DNA from 3 places in the Roseobacter denitrificans OCh 114 genome. Region 2 is predicted to be linked to each of the others. Evidence: riboswitches for the same ligand, from Rfam matches in the RefSeq annotation. Region 2 holds a riboswitch; each other region holds the start of a gene.
The links. A riboswitch is a leader RNA that binds a small molecule or an ion and turns the genes downstream of it on or off. The one in region 2 is predicted to bind thiamine pyrophosphate.
Positions count from the first base shown of each region.

Region 1 (4,564 bases), 1.2 Mb from region 2:
GGTGATGGAAAAGTAAAACACGATGGAGGCCGTCGTGTCAGTCTGCACAAGGCGGCGCACATGGATCTGGACCATCGCGCGCAGGATCGAGGCGATCAATACCAGAATGGCACCTATGGTCGCTGCCGATGTCACATTATCCGCGCCGACGGACAGGCGGGGGGCGATGACGATCATGACGCCGATCAGACCCAATGCAACCGCGGACAGCCTGACGATGCGCACGCGCTCGCCGAGGAAAATCGCGGCGAAGAGCACGGCAAAGAGGGGTGTCGCGTACCCGATGGCGGTCACTTCAGGCAGCGGCAACAGACCAAGCCCGGCAAAGGTCAGCCCCATCGCCGATGTGCCAAAGATGCCGCGCCAGACATGCCCCATCAGATTGGACGGCACCAGCCCCTGTCGCAACTGGCCCCGTTGCCACAACCATAGCACCAGCACCGGCAGCGCAAAGAAGGAGCGGAAAAACACGGCCTGACCGGGGGGCACGTGGGGAGATACGGATTTGATCAGCGCCGCCATGACCATGAACAGAAAGACCGCGCAGAGCTTCAGGGCGATTGCGCGGCCGGGTTTGTTTTGGGTCAGATCGGTTGCCATGGTCCTTCTGTGCGCGCCCGTCCTGCAAAGATCAAGCGTTTGGGCACGGCGCTGAATGCATGGCTGCTACCCGATATGGCCTTGATTTTGGCCAACCTGTCCCCGGTGCAGCAGCAGATGGTCGAGCAAAACGCAGGCCATCATCGCTTCTCCGACCGGAACGGCACGAATGCCGACACAAGGGTCATGGCGGCCCTTGGTGATGATCTCGGTGTCTTCGCCGCTTTTGGTGATCGTCTTGCGCGTGGTCAGGATGCTTGAGGTCGGTTTGACGGCAAAACGCACCACAATATCCTGCCCGGTGCTGATACCGCCCAGTATCCCGCCGGCATGGTTCGATGAATACTGTGGGCCATCACGTCCCATCGAGATTTCATCGGCGTTCAATTCACCGGTCAGCATGGCGGCGGACATACCCTCACCAATCTCGACACCCTTGACGGCGTTGATGCTCATCATCGCGGCGGCCAGATCCGTGTCGAGCTTTGCATAGATCGGCGCACCCAGACCTGCGGGGACCCCGCGCGCGACGACTTCGATCACCGCGCCGACGGAACTGCCCGACTTGCGCAGCCCATCGAGGTAGCTTGCCCACTCATCCGCCGCCTGCGCATCAGGCGTCCAGAAGGGGTTGGCGTCGATCTGATCCCAGTCGAACCGGGAGCGGTCGATTTCATGCGCGCCCATACGCGTCATGTAGCCTTTGATGTCGATCCCCGGTGCGATGGACTTGATCGCCTCGCGCGCCAGCCCACCGGCGGCTACACGGGCTGCTGTTTCGCGCGCCGAGGACCTGCCGCCACCCCGATAATCGCGCACACCGTATTTCTGGAAATAGGTGATATCCGCATGGCCGGGGCGGAATTTATCCTTGATATCACCGTAATCCTTGGAGCGTTGATCCGTGTTCTCGATCATCAGTTGAACCGGCGTGCCGGTCGTGACCCCTTCGAAGGTGCCGGAGAGGATTTTGACCTCATCCGCCTCGCGCCTTTGCGTGGTATATTTGTTCTGCCCGGGTTTGCGTTTGTCCAGCCAGTGCTGAATTTTGCCCGCGTCAATTGCGACACCGGGCGGGCAGCCATCCACAGTGGCACCAAGGGCGGTGCCATGGCTTTCACCCCACGTGGTGACACGGAAAAGATGGCCAAATGAATTCATCGACATCGACGGTGCTCCTTTAGAACAGGTGCTTAGCCGCGCAGACCGAGCGCCTCAAGCCCTTATCGCTTGCCAAGCCCCGCCGCGCGTATTACCTCACTGCGTACCTCGGGGGGCCAATCCGGCTGAGATGCGCACGCGCGCGGACCCGTAGAACCTGAACCGGTTAGAACCGGCGGAGGGAAGGTTGAGCATATCATCCTCTTTCGCCGTTCGACGCATTTGAAAAGGATAGATCATGCGAAGAACTCTGATAACTGCTGGCATCGTGTTGGCCTCGCAGGCTGCGGCTGAAACACCTGTGCTTACCGTCTACGCGGGCGATTACTTTACCTCCGAATGGGGGCCCGGCCCGATGATCGAAACCGGGTTTGAAGAGATTTGCGGGTGTGATCTGCAGTTTTCGACCGGTGATCTTGTGCCGCGGTTGCTGTTGGAAGGCGCGCGCACCAAGGCTGATGTCGTGATGGGTCTGACGTCGGATGTGACATCCAAAGCACGCGCGACCGGCTTGTTTGCACCGCATGGGCAAGACAACGGGGCGCTGACACTGCCGGTTGATTGGACGGATGACACCTTCTTGCCATTCAACTACGGGCATGCGGCCTTCGTTTACAATACAGCGACAGTTGCCAACCCGCCCGCGAGTTTCGAGGCCATGCTGGACATGCCCGACGATGTAAAAATCGTCATTCAGGACCCGCGCACCTCCTTGTCGGGTCTGGCGCTGGTGCTTTGGGTGCAATCGGTCTTCGGTGATGATGCAGGCGCGGCCTGGGAAAAGCTGGCGCCGAACATTCTGACGGTGACCAAGGACTGGTCGGCCAGCTACGGCATGTTCACCGATGGCGAAGCAGACATGGTGCTGAGTTACACGACCTCACCCGCCTACCACATGTTTGCCGAGGATGATTTCACCAGAAAGGCCGCGATTTTCCCCGAGGGTCACTATTTCATGGTCGAAACCGTCGGCAAGATCGCAGCGACGGATCAGCCCGAACTGGCCGATGCCTTCATGGCCTATGTGATGAGCGAGAGCTTCCAATCCTCGATCCCGCAGGCCAACTGGTCGTTGCCATCTGCGCTGCCGCAGGATCAATGGCCCGAAGGCTGGGCGCAGCTGCCGCTGCCGGACAAGGTGTTGTTTTACTCCGAAGCGGACGCAACCGCGCTTCAGGCAGAAGCCATCGAGACATGGCGCGCAGCGCTCAGCCAATAAGCGGACACGCGGGGATCGTCGCGGGCACTTTGGTGGTTGCGGCGGTCCTGCTGGCGTTTCTTGGCATCGGTTTGCGGGCCGAGGCGAGCGCGGGCTTCGGGGCGGCGGAATGGCAAGCCATCCGCTTCACCGTTGTGCAGTCCGTCCTGTCCGCGCTGATATCCGTGGCGCTGGCCATTCCGCTGGCTCGTGCGCTGGCGCGGCGTGACCTGCCGGGACGTCAGTTGCTGATCACCTTGCTGGGTGCGCCCTTTATCCTGCCGGTCATCGTGGCGGTTCTGGGTCTGCTGGCAGTCTTCGGTCGCAATGGGTGGGTGAATGCCGCCTTTGGCACCTTGGGTCTGCCGCCGGTGTCGATCTATGGCTTGCACGGAGTGGTATTGGCCCATGTGTTCTTCAACCTGCCGCTGGCCACACGCCTTTTGCTGCAAGGCTGGCAGAGCATCCCGGCAGAGCGGTTTCGCCTTGCCGCGCAACTGAACCTGTCGCCATGGGTGATCTTTCGCACCATTGAGGTGCCGCTGTTGGCCCGTATTCTGCCCGGTGCGGCTGCCTTGATCTTTGTGATTTGTCTGACGAGCTTTGCGGTTGCTCTGACACTGGGGGGCGGGCCGCGCGCGACGACGATCGAACTGGCTATCTATCAGGCGTTCCGTTTTGACTTTGATCTGTCAAAGGCGGCTTTGCTGTCGGTGATCCAGCTTGTTCTGGCGGGCGGCGCTGCCGTGCTGGCGCTTTGGATCATCCCGCAGATATCGCTGACCGGCGGGATGGACCGACCCGTGCAACGATGGGACGGGCGCGGCGGTCTGCAACGGTTCGGGGACGGCGTCGCGATCCTGCTCGGTGCCGGGTTTTTGTTGCTGCCGCTTTTCTCGGTGGCGGTGTCAGGGCTGATCGGCCTGCCAGAGGTGCCCGCCTCGGTATGGCGCGCGGCGCTGACATCGCTTTGGGTGGCTGGTATCAGCGTATGCGTTCTGTTGGCCGTTGCGCTGCCACTTGCCGGCTGGATCGCCATCCATGCGCGTGGCAGTGTTGAGGCCATCGGCCTTTTGGGTCTGTCTGCATCACCATTGATGATCGGCACCGGGTGGTTCATCCTGATCAACCCGATTGCCGATCCTGTCAGTCTGTCGCTTTTGGTAACCGCAGTGGTCAATGCACTGATGGCGCTGCCCTTTGCGCTGCGCATCGTGGTGCCGGGGATTCGTGAGGCGCTGCAGTCGCATGGGCGGTTGTGCATGACCCTGAACATGACCGGGTGGACAACGTGGCGCTGGGTGATCCTGCCGCGAGCGCTGCCGCAGATCGGGTTTGCCGCTGGGCTGACGGGCGCACTGTCGATTGGGGACCTTGGCGTCATCGCATTGTTTGCGGACCCGGATCGCACAACGCTGCCCTTGCAGATGTATCGCTTGATGGGGGCCTATAAGACCGAAGCGGCGGCGGGTGCTGCGCTGATATTGCTGGCCATGGCGCTCGGTATTTTCTGGAGCTTTGACAGAGGGGCGCGCTGGTATGCTCGTACTTGACAACGTATCAATCGCCCAAGGCAGCTTCGCGCTGGACGCGGATTTCACGGTG
Region 1 covers NC_008209.1:538,541-543,104, forward strand. The annotation lists gene RD1_RS02575 (DMT family transporter) at 1-600, opposite strand, end outside; gene aroC (chorismate synthase) at 667-1,767, opposite strand; TPP riboswitch at 1,861-1,962, shown strand; gene RD1_RS02585 (thiamine ABC transporter substrate-binding protein) at 2,000-2,980, shown strand; gene RD1_RS02590 (thiamine/thiamine pyrophosphate ABC transporter permease ThiP) at 2,956-4,512, shown strand; gene thiQ (thiamine ABC transporter ATP-binding protein) at 4,499-4,564, shown strand, end outside.
Region 1: it holds a riboswitch for thiamine pyrophosphate, as region 2 does, so the genes downstream of both, RD1_RS02585 (thiamine ABC transporter substrate-binding protein) here and thiM (hydroxyethylthiazole kinase) in region 2, are expected to answer to the same signal.

Region 2 (4,564 bases):
AATACGGGTCTGGATCGGTGCTCCCATGACGCGCATCGGCAGCCCTTCGAGTTCTTCCATCGTGGTCACGGGCTTGTTTACGATCAGGTTGCGCGTGCCACCGCCCGCATAGCCGATCAGCCGCACATCCGCCTGCGCCAAAACATCCGCGGCAAGGGGCGCGAGCGCATCCTGTTCCATCACCGCATTCCAGTGATCAAGGTCGCGGAACAGGAACGGCATGTCCATTAAGGGTGCCTTTTGCGAAAAGGTCGACATATGCGACGGGCTGACAATGGCGTAATCCACCGCAATGCCCTGGCTCATGTTTTCGAAGTAATCCTTCTCAAGTCCAAGCTCTGAGTTCAGGTGCAGATCAAACGTCAGCGACCCCCCGGAGCATTCACCTGCAACACGCTCGAATTCTCTAAGCGCTTTTGTAAAGGCGTGGTTTTCATCAAACTGCACAGCGCCCACGAGTTCGGTCGCCGAAGTCGTCGTGGCCCCCGACGCCAATGCAATGCATGTTGCTACAGCAAGGTATTTCATAAAATCCTCCCAGTTTTATGGCGGCTCTTCAAACGTCGCCCTATACACTCAGTATGGGTCAAGTCCGACCGATAACGCAACAACTGTTTACTTACTAAACCGGGTGCAATCGGATAAACCTTCCCGTCGGCGGATCGCAAGGCGTCGCCTCAAGCGGCAGGGATGTGCAGATTGGCGCGCGTCCTGCAGCGGGCCGCGTGTCGGCCGCCGAATAAATCGCTTTGGGCCAAATCCGTTTGACGACGCGCGCGAAAACAAATAGCCGTCGCATCACCAGGGGCGCTGAAAAGCTGAGACGTACCCTTTGAACCTGAACCAGATAATGCTGGCGGAGGGAGGTCACATGAGCATTTATGCTACATGGATCACGCCTCTTTTCGCCCGCGAAACGAGGAAAACAGATGGCTCCACACGACCTGCTGACGGCTTTGCGCGACCAGAACCCTTTGGTGCACTGCATAACGAATTACGTGGCGATGAACATCGCCGCGAACGTGGTCCTGGCAGCGGGCGCATCGCCTGCCATGGTGCACGCCCCCGAAGAAATTGCCGAATTTACGCCGATTTGCGGTGCGCTGACGATCAACATCGGAACGATTTCCACCCCCTGGCAGGCCAGCATGATGGCGGCGGCAGCAACAGCGAGCGCGCAAAACATCCCATGGGTTCTGGACCCTGTTGCACATTTCATTTCCGTATATCGAAGAGAAGCGGCCCAGCAACTGCTTGCGCAGCGCCCCACGATCCTGCGCGGCAATGCCTCCGAGATACTGGCGCTGACCGGGGAAACGGGGGCCGGTAAAGGTGCGGACAGCGGGGACAGTGTAGACGCAGCACAAGGCGCGGCGAAAAAGCTGGCGGCACAGTTCGGCACAGTCGTCGCAATCACCGGACCCGTTGATTATCTGACCGACGGCACGCGGGAAGCGCAGGTTTCCGGCGGCTCGTCCCTGATGCCGCAGGTCACGGCTTTGGGCTGTTCACAGACGGCGCTGATGGGCGCATATGCGGCCACAGGCCCGGCCTTTGACGCAGCGCTGGCCGCACTTGCGCATTTCAAGGTAGCAGGCAGCACGGCTGCACAGCGCGCCGACGGGCCGGGCAGTTTCCAGATGCATTTTCTGGACGCGCTTGCCAATACGCAACCTTTTGAACTGGCGCAGGTCATAAGATGACGGGGCTGCTCAAAGACCGTTTGCGGCTTTATCTCGTGACGGACCCGCAGCTTTGCGCCGAGGCCGGTGTTATGAACACGGTTCAGCGTGCCGTGGCCGGAGGGGTGACGATGGTGCAGTTGCGCGACAAACACGCAAAGACCCCAGAGCGCATTGAGCTTGCCATCGCGCTCAAGAATGCCCTGCAGAGCAGCGGCGTGCCACTGGTCATCAACGATGATGTCGTCGCCGCCGTGGCCACAGATGTGGACGGTGCGCATATCGGTCAGGGCGACATTACCCCCGCTGAGGCACGCGCGATGCTTGGCCCCGGCAGAATTCTGGGCCTGTCCTGCGAAACCGCGCAAACCGTGCGCGATGCAGACCCCACGCTGGTGGACTACCTCGGGCTGGGGCCCGTTTTTGGGACGGCAACGAAAGATGACCACGCGCAGCCCATCGGTTTTGACGGGCTGGCGGGTCTGGTCGCGCTGTCGCCCCTGCCCACTGTCGCGATCGGGGGTCTGAAACACGACCATACCAACGCCGTCGCGGCCAGCGGTGCCGATGGCATGGCCGTCGTGTCCGCCATCTGTGGTCAGCCCGATCCACAGGCGGCGGCTGGCGCTTTTCATAGTTTCAAACCGGAGCATAAAGCATGATACCCAACGTCCTCAGTATCGCCGGGTCTGACCCTTCCGGAGGCGCAGGCATTCAGGCCGACATCAAGGCCATTTCCGCCAATGGCGCCTTTGCCATGAACGCCATCACAGCTTTGACCGCACAGAACACGCAAGGCGTGAGCGGCATTCACCTGATCCCGCCCGCCTTTGTGCAGGCCCAGATCAAAGCCATCTTCGACGACATCCGTGTGGATGCGGTGAAGATCGGCATGATCGCCAATGCCGTGATCGCAGCCGCTGTGGCAGATGCGTTGCAGGGCCACGGCGATATTCCCATCGTGCTTGACCCGGTGATGATTGCCAAAGGGGGCGCGGCCTTGTTGGAACCGGAGGCGGTCGATACCCTGCGCTGCGCGCTTTTGCCGATCGCGACCGTGTTGACACCCAACCTGCCCGAAGCGGCACATCTGCTTGGCACCGACATCGCCAAAACACGCGATGACATGGCCAAACAAGGTGCCGCCCTTTGCGCGCTTGGCCCCAAAGCGACGCTGATGAAAGGCGGGCATCTTGAGGGGTCTGAAAGCCCCGATTGCCTTGTGACCGCCGAGACCGTGACATGGTTTGATGCACAGCGCACCGCCACGCAAAACACCCATGGCACCGGCTGTACCCTGTCCTCGGCCCTGGCTGCGCAACTGGCCAAAGGACACCCCCCGGCCAAAGCTGCGTCCGCAGCCAAATCCTATGTCGCACAGGCCATCGCGGCGGCAGACGCCTTGTCTGTCGGGACCGGCCACGGCCCCACGCACCATTTGGCATCGTTTTATTCCCAAAGGACGTGAAGGGTTTCTGACCCCCCGTCTTTGTTGAACACACCCGACAAAAGGACCATCACATGACCAAATCCATCTATGGCGAGACTTTCGCGCTTTGGCGTGACGGATGCCCTGAGCCATGGCATGCCTATACCCACCACGCTTTTGTCGAAGGTCTGCGAGATGGCACGCTGCCGCGCCGCGCGTTTCTCCACTACCTTGTTCAGGATTACGTGTTCCTTGTTCATTTCGCCCGGGCGTGGTCGCTGGCCGTGGTCAAGTCAGAGACGCTCGACGAGATGAGGTATGCAGCCCGCACCGTTGATGCGCTGGTCAATCACGAGATGGCCCTCCATGTGAAAACCTGCGCCGCAGAGGGCATTGACGAAGCGACCCTATTTGCCGCCCGTGAAGAGTTCGAAAACCTCGCCTATACCCGCTACGTGATGGATGCAGGGCTGCAGGGGGATTTGCTTGACCTGTTGGCGGCACTTGCCCCCTGTTGTTTCGGCTATGGCGAAATCGGAACACGACTGGCCGCCACGGCCGCGCCCGACACGCCCTATGGCGACTGGATCACCACCTATGCAGACGCAGGGTATCAGGACGCCATGCGATCGGTCGGGGCCTTGTTGGACGCCGCCGTCGCGCGCCGTCTGGGACCGGACCCAAGCGCATCTGTGCGCTGGCCGCAATTGCAAACCCGCTTTACCACCGCCACCCGGCTGGAGATCGGTTTTTGGGACATGGGCTTGCGCGGCAAGTGATGAAAACGCGCTGGCGGGTGGCCTGTGGCCCAAATGGGCTGACCCCCTTGCGCGCGGCGTGGCCCTTTGCGCGATCAACCCGGCTGATCACTCACATCCGAGCGCAGGACATTTTGCGCGGTTGCCTCATCGATCACCAGATGGGTCGCCAGATTGCCGCGCAAGGCCGCCCGGATGGCGGCTGTTTTATGCAAACCACCCGCCACGCAGATGCGCCGCGGGATCGCGTGCAGGTTCTCAAGCGTCGCGCCGATCAACCGGTCATGGACCGCAGAACGTACTTCGTTGCCATCCGCGTCGATAAACAGCCCCATGATGACCGCCAAAGCGCCATCGGCCTCCACAGCGCTGAGCGTTTCGGGCTTGTGCACGTTATGGGTCGAGATTGTGGACCCGGCACCCAATTCGCCCACACCGAACAAGGCGGTGGAGGCGTTGCGGATCACCTCGAACTGAGCGGCGATCGAGGGTTCCGCCATCAGGCTCGCCCTCACACCGGCATTGGAGACAACCGCCGGGGCAAGGATGTTGACGCATTTGGCGCCCAGGCGATTGGCCAACAGAGACGAGCAGAGTTCAGGCGAAAAATCACTGGCCATCCCGTCCGGACTGGCCACAAGCTGACAGACGGTGATGTCATTCACCCGCGTATGGCCGGGCACGGATTGCGCAAC
Region 2 covers NC_008209.1:3,472,880-3,477,443, forward strand. The annotation lists gene RD1_RS16600 (TRAP transporter substrate-binding protein) at 1-528, opposite strand, end outside; TPP riboswitch at 794-882, shown strand; gene thiM (hydroxyethylthiazole kinase) at 930-1,703, shown strand; gene thiE (thiamine phosphate synthase) at 1,700-2,344, shown strand; gene thiD (bifunctional hydroxymethylpyrimidine kinase/phosphomethylpyrimidine kinase) at 2,341-3,150, shown strand; gene tenA (thiaminase II) at 3,204-3,890, shown strand; gene RD1_RS16625 (sugar-binding transcriptional regulator) at 3,965-4,564, opposite strand, start outside.

Region 3 (4,564 bases), 1.4 Mb from region 2:
GATCCAGTTGGTGTCGAACAACTCGCGCGCCATCTGGGCAGTGGTCACGGCCTCGCGCACCGAATAACAGCCTGCGGTGTTGGGAAGCACGGCGACACCCAGATCCCGGATCAACCCCCAGAAATCCTGCCCCGCCTGATCACCACCCGCCTCGCGCCGCACTGAAACCGTGGCAATCCCTGCGTCCGAGCGGCGAAAAGCATCCGCCAAAATTGCGGGCGACGGGTATTGCGCGGTGCCCAGCATCAGCCGGGATGTCACTTCTGTGCCGTAAAAAATGGGCATTCTATCCTCCTTGTCGCGGGGCCACGATTTCGACGCGATCCCCCTCTTGCAAAGAATTCTCGGCGCGCTGATGCCTGGACACGAATGTCTCGTTCAGCGAGGTGGCCACCTTGGCCTCAGCCTTCCCAAGCTCTTCCAAGAGCGCGGCCAGTGTGGGCGCGCCTGTCTCAAGTGCTTCACCGTTCACGATGATCTTCATACCAAACCTCCGGTATCTTGCCCTTTTGCAACAGGTCCGCCGTCATCTGCGCTAGTGCAGGTGCAAGCAGAAATCCGTGCCGAAACAGACCGTTTACATAAATCACATCACCAATCCGCCGGATGCGCGGTTGGTTGTCTGGAAAGGCAGGGCGTGCATCCACGCCAATTTCCAACAGCTCTGCCTCACCAAAAGCGGGGTGCAGGGCGTAGGCCGCATTCATCAATTCCATAACAGACCGCAGCGTCGCGCGCCCGCGTTCGCCGGTTTCGATCTGGGTCGCACCCAACATGAAGACATTGTCGCCACGCGGCACGATATACAGTGGAAATCGCGGGTGAAGCAGCCGCACGGGGCGCGACAGCGTCGCATCGGGGCAGCGGACCACAAGCATCTCGCCCTTCACGCCGCGCAAATCCGTGAGGGTATCGCGCGCAGCAAACCCGCGGCAGTCGATTACCTGACCGTTGGTATTGCCGCCAAAGCCCACGCCTCTTTGCTCCAGCCGCGCATGCAATCCGGTCAGTGTTGCACGAGGGTCAAGATGTCCCTCATCTGCCAAGAACAGCGCCTTGGAAAAACGTTCCGCCAAAAGCGGCTCGTACTCGGCGATCTGCGTTTTTGTCAGCGATGTCGCGGTCGGCGCACGGCGCGCAAAAGTTGCCAGATCGCTTTGATCGCGATTAAGCGCAACAACGAGCGTGCCCTTGTGATTTACAATCCCGCCTTGGCTTTCCCACCACCCTGCCGCTTTGCGGCCTTGACGCATGATCTCGGGCTCAGCACTCACGCCTTCACAATCGGGCGCCAGCATGCCGCCGGCCCACCAAGAACAGGCATGATCGCCGGGCGCGCCCTTGGGATCAATGAGTGTGACCTGCGCGCCGCGTGACGACAATTCTGCCGCCACTGCCAACCCGCAAACGCCGCCACCCAGAATGGTGAATGGGCCGCTCATTTCCAAAACGCGTGAAAGTGATGAACGGGCCCATGGCCCTGCCCGACGTGCAAGTCATCGGCATGCAAAATCGCTTGATGTAGCCACCTGTGCGCACGCGATACCGCATCGCTCAACGCCATACCCTGCGCGAGACCCGCCGCGATCGCAGAGGAATAGGAACATCCCGTGCCGTGGGTGTTAGGTGTATTCACCCGTGGGGCCGAAAACTCTTGCGTTCCTGTTTGCGAGACAAGATGGTCGGTGCAGGTCTCTCCGTCTGCATGTCCGCCTTTCATCAGAACTGCACCGACGCCATGCTCCAGAAGGGCGGCCGCCTGCGACTGCGTGCTGCCCGCGCCAACCAGTTTCGCCGCTTCAGGCAGGTTAGGTGTCAGCAGGGTCGCGCGTCCGAAAAGTGAAGATTTCAGCGCATTTATCGCATGATCGGCCAGCAGCGTATCACCTGATTTAGCAACCATCACAGGATCAAGCACAACCGGCCCATCATAGCCGGCCAGCGCATCCGCTACGGCTGCGATCAGCGACGGTGTGCCCAGCATCCCGATCTTGATCGCGTCTATATCGATATCATTCAGAACGGCTTTGATCTGCGCAGCGACGACCCCGTCCGGGATAGGATGAATGGCTGTAACGGCTGTGGTGTTCTGTGCGGTAACCGCCGTCACAACGGAGGCGGCATAAACCCCCATAGCCGAAAAAGCCTTGAGGTCGGCCTGAATACCAGCCCCGCCACCAGAGTCGGAACCAGCAATCGTTAACGCCCTTGCTACCATGTCGTAGCCCTCGGTTTAGGGGTCAGGAAGCTGAAGGGAGCAGGACAAAACGGATGCGAGTTCCGCAAGCTGTTCCCTCCGCCGGTCCTAACCGGTTCAGGTTCAATGGGTTTGCAGCTTGTGCATCTCAGCCCGGTTATGGGCACCCCAACAGATATGAGTGCACCTCTAAATTGATCGCGCAGAAGCGTCAAACGGATAAATGACCTCGCGAGGATTGTTCTGAATGTTTACGAAATTGGGCTTCGGAAAAGAAAATTGGTCACGACTATGAATTTTCTACCACGCGACGCCCACCCGCCATGGATATCGCCATTTCCCGCCGACCCGGATGTAAGTCGCGTCCACGTGCCATTTGTCGTTCGGCTTGGGGCGGACGCGCCGGATGCAGGCGGTAAAATCTGCGCCAAATCAATTGACGCAGAGTGGAATGGTTTCCGGCTCACGATGATATGCCGTTCCGCGCAAATGTCTTTGACTGCACTACTCAAAGCAAACCGATGGTATGCCCAGACCGCGTAGGCAATGACCTCACGAAGGGAGCAAAAACCCTTCAGGCGCGGCGGGCGGGATGGAATGTTAACTTGCCACCTGTAGCCGTCTTCGAAACGCTCGCAACTTGGCAATACCGCTCTGGCAGATTACGACAGATGGCAAGACATCACTCATGGCGCCCGTGTAGCTTTGTGAGGCGGCGGGCCAGCCAGCTGTGGGTTTGACCTTAGCACCCTGTCGGAAAGTTATATGCCGGTTCTGAACACGCGGATCACTGCCTTGCAGATAGACAATGCCATCAGGATCGAGGACCGCCGTCATCCTGTCCGCATGCGATTTAAAAATCATCCGCACCGCTATGAACGCGATGCGGCACCAAGTTGGCGTGAGCACAGCCGCCGACACCTCAGATCAACAGTCAAGGAAAGCCGCCACGTCTGTCTGATCTGGCATACGACCCCCGGGCATCGTCACTTTTGCAGCCGCCGCTGCGTTACCAAATTTTGCCGCCGCAACCGCAGTTTCGCCGCGCGCAAGGGCGAGCGTGAAAGCCCCATGCCACACGTCACCCGCGCCCAGAGTATCCACAGCATCCACCTTACAAGGCAAGACCTGCGTCAAGGTTACACCATCATGGCACAAGACCGGGCGCGCCCCGCGGGTAACTGCAACCCAGACACCCAGTTCATGGGCGACATCTGACAGGGCTGCCGCGTCGCAGGCCCCGGCATAATCGCTCAAGCCCTGTTCGGAAAAAATGATGTGGCTCGCCAATGGCAGAGCTTCGTGACACAGGCGCACCGGGCTTTCGGCATCAATCACACCCAATTTTCCGGCCATCCGCGCCGCTCGCAAGATACGAACGGCAGCGCCGGGCCAGCGGGTATCGACCAGGGCGGCATCATGATCAAATTGGATGTCAGGCGTTTCAGGAAACAGTGCTTGCGCGCGGTGGTTGATGATTGTGCGCTCACCGGCATCGCTGACGATCACGGCGGATCGCGCTGTACCCGTGCCCGCTATCGTTTGTAGGTGGTCCGTGCCAATGCCCCGTGCGCAAAGGGTTTCCCGCACATGCGCGCCTAACGCGTCATCGCCGACGCAGCCTTTTAGATCCACACGTCCACCAAGCTTTGCAATCGCAGAGGCTGCCAGCAACGCACCACCGCCGGGCATCATACGCGACATCCGCGCCTGGTGCTTGTTTCCCTCGACTGGGAAACCATCTGTCTCAAATGTAAAATCAACGGTAATCAGACCGGCGCAGAGGATATGGGGCACTGCAAGACCTAAGTGACTATTTTCAACAACAGTCTAACATGTTAGCTTGACAGTCAACGCGCAGCTGGTGAACTTATCAGTATTTACACGGGGGAAAAATGGCCGACATCGGGATTTCAGTGGCACTTTTGACGCCGTTCACTGCTGCCGGTCCAATTGATACTGCTCTTATGGCGCGCCATGCTGCGGATGTGATGGCCGCCGGCGCGCGCGGCGTCACCCTGTTCGGCACCACTGGCGAAGGCGCATCCATTGCGCTATCCGAACGTCCGGCTGTGTTTGGCGCCATGACCAACGCAGGCATCCCGGCAGAGCAGATTTTTGCTGGCATTTGCGCAACATCGACCGGCGACGCCCTAGCGCAAATTGATCAGGCCGCCGCGTATGGAATCAATACATTTCTGCTTCTGCCACCGTTTTACTTTCCCGCGCCCGGCGATGCAGGTCTGCGCGAGTGGCATGCACATGTTTTCGCGCAGGCCGATCCACGGGCCAAGTTCATTCTGTATCATATTCCGCAACTGACCCACGTTCCGTTGTCTTTTGATCTGGTCATCGGGTTGCGCACCG
Region 3 covers NC_008209.1:717,854-722,417, reverse strand. The annotation lists gene RD1_RS03430 (thiazole synthase) at 1-285, opposite strand, end outside; gene thiS (sulfur carrier protein ThiS) at 287-484, opposite strand; gene RD1_RS03420 (FAD-dependent oxidoreductase) at 462-1,442, opposite strand; gene thiD (bifunctional hydroxymethylpyrimidine kinase/phosphomethylpyrimidine kinase) at 1,439-2,218, opposite strand; TPP riboswitch at 2,275-2,378, opposite strand; partial or broken gene RD1_RS21240 (hypothetical protein) at 2,561-2,844, opposite strand; gene RD1_RS03410 (PfkB family carbohydrate kinase) at 3,125-3,994, opposite strand; gene RD1_RS03405 (dihydrodipicolinate synthase family protein) at 4,093-4,564, shown strand, end outside.
Region 3: it holds a riboswitch for thiamine pyrophosphate, as region 2 does, so the genes downstream of both, thiD (bifunctional hydroxymethylpyrimidine kinase/phosphomethylpyrimidine kinase) here and thiM (hydroxyethylthiazole kinase) in region 2, are expected to answer to the same signal.